Regions from separate parts of the Silvania sp. genome, predicted to be linked through region 2. Evidence: predicted binding sites of a transcription regulator. Region 2 holds the regulator's gene; each other region holds the start of a gene.
The links. The regulator CRP, encoded in region 2, controls carbon source genes, mostly activating them, when cyclic AMP is high. The targets are predictions, from matches to a motif close to ATGTGANNNNNNTCACAT.
Positions count from the first base shown of each region.

Region 1: the regulator CRP is predicted to act here: its motif matches at 2,191-2,208, upstream of deoC (deoxyribose-phosphate aldolase).
Region 3: the regulator CRP is predicted to act here: its motif matches at 2,057-2,074, upstream of aaeR (HTH-type transcriptional activator AaeR).

Region 1 is NZ_JBOGBT010000094.1:36,195-40,444, forward strand. It holds gene deoA (thymidine phosphorylase) at 1-1,225, opposite strand, end outside; gene deoC (deoxyribose-phosphate aldolase) at 1,282-2,061, opposite strand; gene ACRDD5_RS18195 (YjjI family glycine radical enzyme) at 2,322-3,869, shown strand; gene ACRDD5_RS18200 (YjjW family glycine radical enzyme activase) at 3,844-4,250, shown strand, end outside.
Region 2 is NZ_JBOGBT010000108.1:70,293-74,542, reverse strand. It holds gene ACRDD5_RS21645 (phosphoribulokinase) at 24-893, shown strand; gene ACRDD5_RS21640 (OsmC family protein) at 989-1,393, opposite strand; gene crp (cAMP-activated global transcriptional regulator CRP) at 1,703-2,335, shown strand; gene ACRDD5_RS21630 (YccS/YhfK family putative transporter) at 2,393-4,250, shown strand, end outside.
Region 3 is NZ_JBOGBT010000029.1:15,249-19,498, forward strand. It holds gene tldD (metalloprotease TldD) at 1-1,078, shown strand, start outside; gene aaeR (HTH-type transcriptional activator AaeR) at 1,116-2,039, opposite strand; gene aaeX (p-hydroxybenzoic acid efflux pump operon protein AaeX) at 2,220-2,423, shown strand; gene aaeA (p-hydroxybenzoic acid efflux pump subunit AaeA) at 2,431-3,363, shown strand; gene aaeB (p-hydroxybenzoic acid efflux pump subunit AaeB) at 3,369-4,250, shown strand, end outside.

The sequences.
Region 1 (4,250 bases), on a different contig from region 2:
TGTTTTCGTCTTTGGCATGGATCACCGCCAGCGGACGCTGTCCATCAACGCTGTCGCCCAGACGGGCCATATCGGTAAAGCCAACACTGTAATCAATGCTGTCGGAGGCCTGACGACGACCACCGCCCATAGAGACCACCGCCATGCCCAGCGCGCGGGTATCCATTGCCGAAACAAAACCTTCCGTATCCGCATAAACGGCTTTGCTCAGCATCGCGGTAGGCAGGTATTTCGCGTAATTCTCTACGAAATCAGCCGGGCCTTTCTGCGCGGCGACCATGCGGCCAAAGATCTCTGCCGCTTTACCGTTATCCAGTACCGCCTGCAGTTTTGCACGCGCGTCGGCATCGTCCTGGGCAAGCTTGCCTGAAATCAGCATCTCAACGCACAGCGCCATGGTGACGTCGAACAGACGCGGATTGCGGTATTCGCCTGTCAGGAACTGCACCGCTTCGCGGACTTCGACGGCGTTACCGGCGCTGGACGCCAGCACCTGGTTCATGTCGGTCAGCAGCGCGGTGGTGCGCACGCCCGCACCGTTGGCGACGCCAACGATCGCTTCGGCCAGGGCTGCGGAGAGTTCATAGGTTGGCATAAAGGCGCCGCTGCCCACTTTCACATCCATCACCAGCGCATCCAGCCCTTCAGCCAGTTTCTTGGCGAGGATCGAAGCGGTAATCAGCGGGATGGAGTCGACGGTCGCGGTAATGTCACGCGTGGCGTAAAAACGCTTGTCCGCCGGAGCAAGTGAGCTGGTCTGGCCGATAATCGCCACACCCACATTTTTAATTATGTCGCGGAAGCGATTGTCATCCGGGAAGATATCAAACCCCGGGATGGCTTCCAGTTTATCGAGCGTGCCGCCGGTATGCCCAAGGCCACGCCCTGAGATCATCGGAATATAGCCGCCGCAAGCCGCGACCATCGGCCCCAGCATCAGCGAGGTGACATCACCCACGCCGCCGGTGGAGTGTTTGTCAACGATCGGGCCATTAAGATTCAGGCTCTTCCAGTCCAGAACGGTACCTGAATCCCGCATCGCCATGGTCAGCGATACACGTTCCGGCATCGCCATATCGTGGAAGAAAATGGTCATCGCCAGGGCCGCAATCTGCCCTTCAGAGATGGTGTTGTCACGAATACCGTTGATAAAGAAACGGATCTCTTCGTCGCTTAAAGCATGACCATCACGTTTTTTACGAATAATTTCTTGTGCGAGAAACAAGGGAACCCCCGGGGAATCAGGTTAAATGCGGCGGATGAACCGCCGCAGGGAATGAATCAATAGCTGCTGGCGCTCTTGCCGTCGCCGTGGCCCAGTGCTTTCAGCAGGCTTGCCAGCAGGCTGGATGCGCCAAAGCGGTAGTGACGGGAATCAGCCCAGTCGGCACCAAAGAGTTCATCAGCAATGGCCAGGAACTGCTGCGCATCTTCCGCAGTACGCACACCGCCCGCCGGTTTGAAACCAACGGTTTTTTCCACGCCCATATCGCGGATCACTTCCATCATGATGCGCGCGCTTTCCGGGGTAGCGTTGACCGGCACTTTACCGGTAGAGGTTTTGATAAAGTCAGCACCCGCTTTAATCGAGATTTCAGATGCTTTACGAATCAGCGCTTCTTCTTTCAGTTCGCCGGTCTCGATGATCACTTTCAGCAGCACATTTGCCGCCGCACAGGCCTCTTTACAGGCTTTAACCAGATCAAAGCCAACCTGCTCGTTACCGGCGATCAGTGCACGGTAAGGGAAGACCACGTCCACTTCGTCTGCACCGTAAGCGATAGCCGCGCGGGTTTCTGCCAGCGCGATCTCGATATCGTCGTTACCGTGCGGGAAGTTAGTCACAGTCGCGATGCGCACGTCCGGCGTACCCTGCTCGTTCAGGGTTTTACGGGCGATGGGAATGAAACGTGGGTAGATGCAGATCGCCGCGGTGTTGCCCACTGCGGTTTTCGCCTGATGACACAGGGCGATCACTTTCTCGTTGGTGTCGTCGTCATTCAGGGTAGTCAGGTCCATCAGTTTCAACGCGCGCAGGCTGCTTGCGGTTAAGTCGGTCATAACATTCTCCAGGCATATAGCCGTAAAATTGTACCTTGCGGGTCTGTGAGTATTCTAACATTCACCCGCATCCTCACTTCGACATTCATCACAGTTAATGAAATACACATACAACTTTGCATAACTGTAATGCGATCAACTTCAAATAATTTGGCTGTAACTGCCGGTTAAAGCACCAGGCACCCGCGCAGGATCAAAGGCGGACGGCGGGACTCTTTTTACACTCTTCCCCACTTTTGCAGCAGAATAAGGAAGCGACAATGTCCACAGCCAGTCCCGATACCCTGCAACAACGTTGCCAGAAAATTGTGACAAGCCCGGTGTTAAGTCCCGAACAAAAACGCCACTTTCTGGCGCTGGAGGCAGAAAATAATCTGCCCTATCCTGCCCTGGCGTCTGAAGCGCGCCTCGCACTGGAAGCCGGGTATATCTGCGATATGTTTGAAGGCCATGCGCCCTACAAACCGCGCTATGTGCTACCCGACTATGCGGCGTTCCTGGCAAAAGGCTCACAATGGCTGGAGCTGGAAGGGGCACAGGATCTTGATGATGCCCTGTCTCTACTCACTATTCTTTACCACCACGTCCCGTCCGTGACTTCGATGCCGGTGTTTCTCGGGCATCTCGATACGCTGCTGCAACCCTATGTTAGAATTCTAACACAAGACGAAGTCGATAACCGAATAAAACGTTTCTGGCGCTATCTCGATCGTACCCTGCCGGATGCCTTTGTCCATGCCAATATTGGCCCGGCGGATGGCCCCATCACTCGGGCAATTTTACGCGCCGATGCAGAACTCAAGCAGGTTTCACCGAATCTGACCTTTATCTACGATCCGGCGATCACCCCTGACGATCTGCTGCTGGAAGTGGCCAAAAACATCTGCGAGTGCAGTAAACCCCACATCGCCAACGGCCCTGAAAATGATAAAATTTTCACAAAAAACCGTTTTGGCGTGGTCAGTTGTTACAATTCCCTGCCGCTGGCAGGCGGCGGAAGCACCCTGGTGCGCCTCAATCTGAAGGCGATTGCGGAGCAAAGCGACGGCGTTGAAGACTTCTTTACCCGCAGCCTGCCGCACTATTGCCAGCAGCAGATCGCCATCATTGATGCCCGGTGTGATTTCCTCTATCAGCAATCCGGCTTCTTTGAGAATAGCTTCCTCGTCAAGGAAGGGCTGATCGAGGCCGACCGTTTTGTGCCAATGTTCGGCATGTACGGTCTGGCAGAAGCAGTGAACGTGCTGTGCGAGAAAGCCGGGCTCAGCGGACGATACGGTAAAGATGCGCAGGCCAACGCGCTGGGGTATCGCATCAGCGAACAGCTGGCCGCCTTTGTAGAAAACACCCCAGTGAAACATGGCTGGCAGCAGCGGGCGATGCTGCACGCCCAGTCGGGGATCAGCTCGGATATTGGCACCACGCCGGGGGCGCGCCTGCCTTATGGCGATGAACCCGATCCCATCAGCCATTTGCTGGCCGTGGCACCGCATCACCAGCACTATCACGCCGGGATCAGCGACATCCTGACCCTCGACGAGACCGTCAAACGCAATCCGCAGGCGGTGGTGCAGCTCTGCCTGGGTGCCTTCCGCGCCGGGATGCGCGAGTTCAGCGCCAACGTCGCGGGCAACGATCTGGTGCGCGTCACCGGTTATATGGTGCGGCTGTCCGATCTGGAAAAATACCGCGCAGAAGGATCGCGCACCAACACCACCTGGCTGGGTGACGAGGCCGCCCACAACACCCGAATCCTGGAGCGCCAGCCGCGCGTGATAAGCCATGAACAGCAGATGCGCTTTAGTTAGTCAGGTTATTCCCTTCTCCTGCGTCGACGGGCCGGGCAGTCGCCTGGCCCTGTTCCTGCAGGGCTGCAACCTGCGCTGTAAAACCTGCCACAACCCGTGGACGATAGGCCGTTGCAACGACTGCGGGGAGTGCGTGCCGCACTGTCCGCACGATGCGCTGAATATCCAGGCCGGACGGGTCTGGTGGGAAGAGAGCCACTGTCAGCAGTGCGACACCTGCCTGCGGCTCTGCCCGCAGCAGGCCACGCCGATGGCGCAGCGCATGAACGTGGAAGAGGTGCTGGCCCAGGTTCGCAAGGTCGCGCCCTTTATCACCGGCATTACCGTCAGCGGTGGCGAAGCCACCACCCAGCTGCCGTTTGTGGTGGCGCTGTTCGCGGC
Region 2 (4,250 bases):
CTCTTTCCATTCAGGGAGTTGCTATGTCCGCCAGACATCCGGTTATTGCCGTTACAGGATCCAGTGGTGCGGGTACCACTACCACCAGCCTCGCCTTTCGCAAGATCTTCTCCCAGCTTCATCTCCGGGCAGCGGAAGTGGAAGGCGATAGCTTTCACCGCTATACCCGCCCTGAAATGGACATGGCCATTCGCAAGGCCCGTGATTTAGGCAAACACATCAGCTACTTTGGCCCGGATGCCAACGACTTTGGCCTGCTGGAGCAAACCTTTGCCGAGTATGGGCGCAGCGGTACGGGCCATGCGCGCAAGTACCTGCACACCTACGATGAAGCGGTGCCGTGGAACCAGGTACCGGGCACCTTCACACCGTGGCAGCCGCTGCCGGAACCCACCGACGTACTGTTTTATGAGGGGTTACACGGCGGGGTCGTCACGCCGCAGCACGACGTGGCGCGCCATGTTGATCTGCTGGTGGGCGTCGTGCCGATTGTCAACCTGGAGTGGATCCAGAAGCTGACGCGCGATACCAGCGAGCGCGGACACTCGCGAGAAGCGGTAATGGATTCAGTGGTGCGCTCCATGGAAGATTACATCAACTTCCTCACCCCACAGTTTTCACGCACCCACATTAACTTCCAGCGCGTGCCGACGGTGGATACCTCCAACCCGTTTGCCGCCAAAGCTATTCCTTCGCTGGATGAGAGCTTTGTGGTGATTCATTTCCGCAATCTGGAGGAGATCGATTACCCCTGGCTGCTGGCCATGCTGCAGGGTTCGTTTATCTCGCATATGAATACACTGGTGGTGCCGGGCGGGAAGATGGTGCTGGCAATGGAGCTGATCATGACGCCACTGGTTCAGCGGCTAATGGAAGGGAAGAAGATCGCCTGATTTCGTGCCCGGTGGCGCGATGTTTACCGGGCCTGAGGGTGTATTCCGGGCCCGTAGGCCGGGTACAACGCGCCGCCCGGCTTTTTACGTAAGCCCTACGCCTCGATCACTTCATACGAGTGCGTAATCTTGACTGCTTTTTCCAGCATCAGCGCCACCGAGCAGTACTTCTCAGCCGACAGGTCGACCGCACGGGACACCGCCGCATCTTTGAGCTCTTTGCCGGTTACCAGGAAGTGCAGATTGATATGGGTGAACAAACGCGGCGCTTCTTCACGACGTTCAGACGTTAGCTTCACTTCGCAGTCGGTCACATCGTGGCGCCCTTTTTGCAGGATCGATACCACGTCGATCGCACTGCATCCCCCCGCAGCCATCAGCACCACTTCCATTGGACTTGGCGCTTTGTCACCGGAGTTGCCATCCATCAAAATCTGGTGCCCGGAAGCTGACTCGCCGAGGAACGTTAACCCTTCAACCCATTTAACACGCGCTTGCATTTTATTCACTCCAGGTTTGCATTTTTCATGACAGATTACGCGCCAGTAACAATTCTGGCAACGGAAGGCGACCTGCATCAAGCTGAAGCGAGACACCAGGAGACACGCAGCAAAACCTATGCTAAAACAGTCGGGATGCTACAGTAATACATTGACGTTACACATGTATGCAGAGGACATCACACATTACAGGCTGCTAATTTTGTGACAGCCCGTTTCCCAGGTACGGGGAAGAATTCGATTGCAACCCCAGAGTAAAAGGTGCACATCCTGGCTCTGGAGATAGCTTATAACAGAGGATAACAGCGCATGGTGCTTGGCAAACCGCAAACAGACCCGACTCTCGAATGGTTCTTGTCTCATTGCCATATTCATAAGTACCCATCGAAGAGCACGCTGATTCACCAGGGTGAAAAAGCGGAAACGTTGTACTACATCGTCAAAGGCTCAGTAGCAGTGCTGATCAAAGATGAAGAAGGCAAAGAGATGATCCTCTCTTACCTGAATCAGGGAGATTTCATCGGCGAGCTGGGCTTGTTTGAAGAAGGTCAGGAGCGTAGCGCCTGGGTTCGTGCAAAAACCGCGTGTGAAGTGGCAGAGATCTCCTATAAGAAGTTCCGCCAGCTGATCCAGGTTAACCCGGATATCCTGATGCGTCTCTCTTCGCAGATGGCTCGCCGTCTGCAGGTCACGTCGGAGAAAGTGGGTAACCTCGCCTTCCTGGACGTTACCGGCCGCATCGCTCAGACCCTGCTGAACCTGGCGAAACAGCCCGATGCCATGACCCACCCGGACGGAATGCAAATTAAAATCACCCGTCAGGAAATCGGTCAGATCGTCGGATGTTCTCGTGAGACAGTGGGTCGTATCCTGAAAATGCTGGAAGATCAAAACCTGATCTCCGCCCACGGTAAAACTATCGTGGTCTACGGAACGCGTTAATTCCGTGCAAACGGCGTGACATCGCAAGGTGGCACGCCGTTTTTGTCTCTCTCACCCATGTGGCGCAGACTCATCTATCACCCGGAAGTTAACTACGCACTGCGGCAAACCCTGGTGCTATGTCTCCCTGTGGCTGTGGGTTTGATCCTGGGCTATCTGCAACAAGGTCTGCTCTTTTCGCTCGTTCCGGCCTGCTGCAATATCGCCGGTCTCGATACCCCGCATAAACGCTTTTTCAAGCGCCTGATTGTCGGCGGGTCGCTGTTTGCTGGCTGTAGCCTGGCCGTACAGCTGTTACTGGCGCAGGATATCCCGCTACCGCTAATTCTGACCGTACTGGCGATGACCCTGGGCGTAACAGCGGAATTAAGCTCGTTGCACGCACGTCTGCTGCCCGCCTCGCTGATTGCCGCCATCTTTACCCTGAGCCTGGCGGGGAACATGCCGATCTGGGCGCCGCTTCTGATCTATGCCCTGGGCACCCTGTGGTACGGGCTGTTTAACTGGTTCTGGTTCTGGTTGTGGCGCGAACAACCGCTGCGTGAATCGCTGAGTTTGCTCTATCAACAGCTTGCCGATTATTGCGAAGCAAAATATACCCTGCTGACGCAACACACCGATCCCGAAAAATCGTTACCTCCCCTGCTGGCCCGCCAGCAGAAGGTCGTGGATCTGATTAGCCAGTGCTATCAGCAGCTGCACATGCTGGCAGCCAATAAAAATCATGAATATAAACGCCTGCTGCGCACCTTCCAGGTGGGACTCGATCTGCAGGAGCATATCTCCGTCAGTCTGCATCACCCGCACGAGGTGCAAAAGCTGGTCGAGCGCAGCCATGCGGAATCGGTACTGCGCTGGAATGCCCGGACGGTTGCCGCACGACTGCGCGTGCTGGCGGACGATATTTTGTATCACCGCTACCCTACCCGTTTCACCATGGATAAGCAGCTTGGTGCGCTGGAGAAAATCGCCCGTCAGCATCCGGATAACCCGGTAGGCCAGTTCTGTGCATGGCACTTCAGCCGCATTGCCCGCGTGCTGCGAACCCAGCGCCCACTCTATCCACGCGACCTGATGGCAGATAAGCAGAAACGCCTGCCGCTGATCCCGGCCCTGAGAAGCTATCTTTCGCTGAAATCCGCCGCCCTGCGCAACGCCGCACGCATCAGCGTGATGCTGAGTATCGCCAGCCTGATGGGCGTTGCCCTGCATCTGCCAAAACCCTACTGGATCCTGATGACAGTGCTGTTCGTAACCCAGAACGGCTATGGCGCCACACGGGTACGCATCCTCCATCGGGCGGGCGGCACACTGGCAGGGCTGATTATTGCGGGTATCGCCCTGCACTTCCACGTGGCGGAAGGTTTTACGCTGACGGGGATGTTGGTGATTACGCTGGTGAGTTACCTGTTTATTCGCAAGAACTATGGCTGGGCGATGGTGGGCTTCACGGTCACGGCGGTGTATACCCTGCAGCTGCTCACCCTGAATGGCGATCAGTATATTTTCGCCAGGCTGGTCGATACCCTGATTGGCTGCCTGATTGCCTTTGGCGGGATGGTGTGGCTGTGGCCGCAGTGGCAAAGCGGGCTATTGCGTCAGAACGCCCACGATGCGCTGGAAGCGGATCAGGAGGCTATCCGGCTGATCCTCAGTGACGATCCGCAGCCGACGCCGCTGGCCTGGCAGCGCATGAAGGTTAACCAGGCGCACAACGCCCTGTTCAACTCGCTGAATCAGGCGATGCAGGAGCCCGGCTTTAACTCGGCTTATCTGGCGGATATGAAACTGTGGGTCACGCACAGCCAGTTCATCGTCGAGCATATCAACGCGATGACCACCCTGGCGCGCGAGCATACGATGCTGACGCCAGACCTGGCCCAGCGTTATCTGCAGTCGTGTGAAATTGCCCTTC
Region 3 (4,250 bases), on a different contig from region 2:
CGATCCGCTGCAGAGCTTAAGCCGCGAAGAGAAGCTGGATATTCTGCGTCGCGTCGACAAAGTCGCACGCGCGGAAGACAAGCGCGTGCAGGAAGTGTCTGCCAGCCTGAGCGGTGTGTATGAGCTGATTCTGGTGGCAGCAACCGATGGCACCCTCGCTGCCGACGTGCGCCCGCTGGTGCGTTTATCCGTCAGCGTGCTGGTGGAAGATGACGGCAAGCGCGAGCGCGGTTCAAGCGGTGGCGGTGGGCGTTTCGGTTACGAATGGTTCCTCGGCCTGGAAGAGGGTGAAGTCCGCGCCGACGCGTGGGCGAAAGAGGCCGTGCGCATGGCGCTGGTTAACCTGTCAGCCGTGGCGGCACCTGCGGGTACGCTGCCGGTAGTCCTGGGTGCAGGCTGGCCTGGCGTACTGCTGCACGAAGCGGTCGGTCACGGTCTGGAAGGTGATTTCAACCGTCGCGGCACCTCTGTATTCAGCGGTCATATGGGTGAGCTGGTGGCATCTGAACTCTGCACCGTGGTCGATGACGGCACCATGACCGATCGTCGTGGCTCCGTATCCATTGACGATGAAGGGACGCCGGGTCAGTACAACGTGCTGATCGAAAATGGCATCCTGAAAGGTTACATGCAGGACAAACTGAATGCGCGCCTGATGGGCGTGGCACCAACCGGTAACGGCCGCCGAGAATCTTACGCGCACCTGCCAATGCCGCGCATGACCAACACTTACATGCTGGCGGGCAAGTCCACGCCACAGGAGATCATCGAGTCGGTAGAGTACGGGATCTTCGCGCCAAACTTTGGCGGCGGTCAGGTGGATATCACCTCGGGTAAATTTGTCTTCTCAACCTCAGAAGCCTATCTGATTGAAAAGGGCAAAGTGACCAAAGCGGTGAAGGGCGCAACCCTGATTGGCTCCGGCATTGAAGCGATGCAGCAGATCTCGATGGTCGGTAACGACCTGAAGCTGGATAACGGTGTCGGCGTGTGCGGCAAAGAGGGACAGAGCCTGCCTGTTGGCGTCGGTCAGCCGACCCTGAAAGTGGATAACCTGACCGTCGGCGGTACTGCCTAATCGTGCATCAAGAAGCCCTCTGCTCGAGGGCTTCTGTTTACTCCTTCCTGCCCCGCATCTCCTTAAACAGCGCCGCCACCTGCACAAAATAATCCGTCAGATAGTTGATGCACACCTGCACCTTCAGCGGGAGTTTGTCCTTTTCCGTATACACGGCATACACCGGACGTGGATCGGACTGGTAGCGCGGGAACAGGATCTCCAGATCGCCGCTGTTGATTTCGTTGATTACCCACATCAGCGGGACGTAAGCGATCCCGGCGCCCGCCACCAGCCAGCGGGAAATGGTCATCGGATCGTTGGTCACGAAGCGGCCCTGCGGGAGCAGGGTGGTGGAGAGCCCTTCGGGGGCAATCAGCTCAAATTCGTTGTCCGGCCGCACGCTGTACTCCAGCCAGGCATGATTGGCGAGATCGGCTGGTTTTTCCGGAATCCCCGCCCGCGCCAGGTACTTTTTCGCCGCGCATACCACCATCGGCATGCTGCCCAGACGACGGGAGAAAAGGCTCGAATCCTGCAGCGCACCCACGCGGATTACCACGTCCAGCCCGTCGGCAATCAGGTCCGGGGCCGGAATACCGGTGACTAAATTCACCGTCAGCCCCGGATATTCCTGCAGCATATCGGCGGTCATCGCGGCCAGGACATTTTGTGCCATAGTTGATGAACAGCCAATGCGCAGGGTGCCAATGGGGGTGTTGTTGAAGGCGTAGAGTTGCTCATGCACCGACTGCGCCTCATACAGCATCCGCCGACAGCCCTGGTAATAAATCTTCCCGGCTTCCGTCAGACCGATGCTGCGGGTACTGCGATTAAGCAGCTTCACCTGGAGATCATTTTCCAGTTTGGCGACGGTCTGGCTTATCGATGAGACGCTCATCTGTAATTGCCTGGCGGCGGCGGTAAAAGACCCCAGCTCAACCACTTTGGCAAATACCGACATTCGTTTAAGACGTTCCATTGTTCACTCTGGCTTAAAAGTGATTTAGATCACATATGATAGATAACAGCATAACAGTTACGCTAATATATTATTCATACATTATAGCGACACCACTCTCGCCCCGGCTGTTCTTGCTACTTTTGCGGTGGTGTAAGCATAAAAATTCTGTCGCCTGCTCGCTCTCTAATCAAGGTCAACATGAGTCTGTTTCCCGTTATCGTGGCGTTCGGTTTATCGTTCCCACCGATATTTTTCGAACTGCTTTTATCACTGGCGATTTTCTGGCTGGTGCGAAAGGTGCTGGCTCCTACCGGGATCTATGATTTCGTCTGGCACCCTGCATTGTTCAATTCTGCGCTGTATTGCTGCCTGTTCTATCTGGTATCGCGCCTGTTTGTTTGAGGTAGATGTGAAAACGCTAACAAAAAAAATCTCCCGTACCGCCATTACCATGGCGCTGGTCATCCTCGCGTTCATCGCTATTTTTCGCGCGTGGGTCTTTTACACCGAATCACCCTGGACGCGTGACGCGCGCTTCAGCGCCGACATCGTGGCGATTGCCCCGGATGTGGCGGGGCTGATCACCGCCGTCAACGTGCATGACAACCAGCTGGTCAAAAAGGACCAGGTGCTGTTTACCATCGATCAGCCGCGTTACCAGAAAGCGCTGGAAGAGGCAGAAGCGGACGTGTCCTATTACACGGCACTGGCCTCAGAGAAACGCCGGGAGGCTGGCCGCCGTAACAAGCTGGGGGTGCAGGCGATGTCCCGCGAGGAGATCGAGCAGTCCAATAACCTGCTGCAAACCGTGCTGCACCAGCAGGCAAAGGCCGAAGCCACGCGCGATCTGGCGAAGCTCGATCTGGAACGTACGGTGATCCGCGCCCCGGCTGATGGCTGGGTGACCAACCTTAACGTCTATACCGGTGAATTTATTACCCGCGGCTCTCCCGCCGTGGCGCTGGTCAAACAGCACTCCTTCTACGTCCTCGCCTACATGGAAGAGACCAAGCTGGAAAACGTCCGTCCGGGTTATCGGGTGGAAATTACCCCGCTTGGCAGCAACCGTGTCCTGAAAGGGACGGTCGACAGCATAGCGGCAGGGGTAACCAACTCCAGCGCCACCCGCGACAGCAAAGGGATGGCGACGGTCGATTCCAATCTTGAATGGGTACGCCTGGCCCAGCGCGTGCCGGTGCGCATTCGTCTGGACGATCAGCGGGGCAATATCTGGCCTGCGGGCACCACCGCCACAGTGGTGATCACCGGCGAGAAAGATCGGGATGCCAGCCATGACTCCCTGTTTCGCAAAATCGCCCACCGCCTGCGTGAGTTCGGTTAATCGCTATGGGCATTTTTTCCATCGCCAGCCAGCACCTGCGCTTTGCGGTTAAGCTGGCCTGCGCCATCGTGTTGGCGCTGTTTGTCGGGTTCCACTTTCAGCTAGAAACGCCCCGCTGGGCGGTACTGACGGCGGCGCTTGTGGCCGCGGGTCCGGCATTTGCGGCAGGGGGTGAACCGTACTCCGGTGCAATTCGCTACCGCGGGATGCTGCGTATCGTCGGCACCTTTATTGGCTGTATTGCCGCGCTGACGATCATTATTCTGATGATCCGCACCCCGCTGCTGATGCTGATGGTGTGCTGTATCTGGGCCGGTTTCTGTACCTGGATCTCCTCGCTGGTGCGGGTTGAAAACTCCTATGCGTGGGGGCTTTCCGGCTACACGGCGCTGATCATTATCATCACCATTCAGGCCAATCCGCTGCTGACCCCGCAGTTCGCATTAGAGCGCTGCAGCGAGATCGTGCTGGGGATTGTCTGCGCGATCGTCGCGGATCTGCTGTTCTCCCCCCGCTCAATCAAGCAGGAAGTGGATCGGGAGCTGGATGCGCTGATCGTCGCCCAGTACCAACTGATGCAGCTGTGCATCAGGCACGGTGACAGCGAAGAGATGGATAACGCCTGGGGTGCGCTGGTTCGTCGCACCGCCGCGCTGGAAGGGATGCGCAGCAACCTGAACATGGAGTCTTCCCGCTGGTCGCGGGCCAACCGCCGTCTGAAAGCGATCAATACCGTGTCGCTGACCCTGATCACTCAGGCCTGCGAAACCTACCTGATTCAAAACACGCGCCCGGAGGCGATCACCGATACCTTCCGCGAACTGTTCGAAACGCCCGTCGCAACCGTTCAGGACGTGCATAAGCAGCTGAAGCGCATGCGGCGGGTG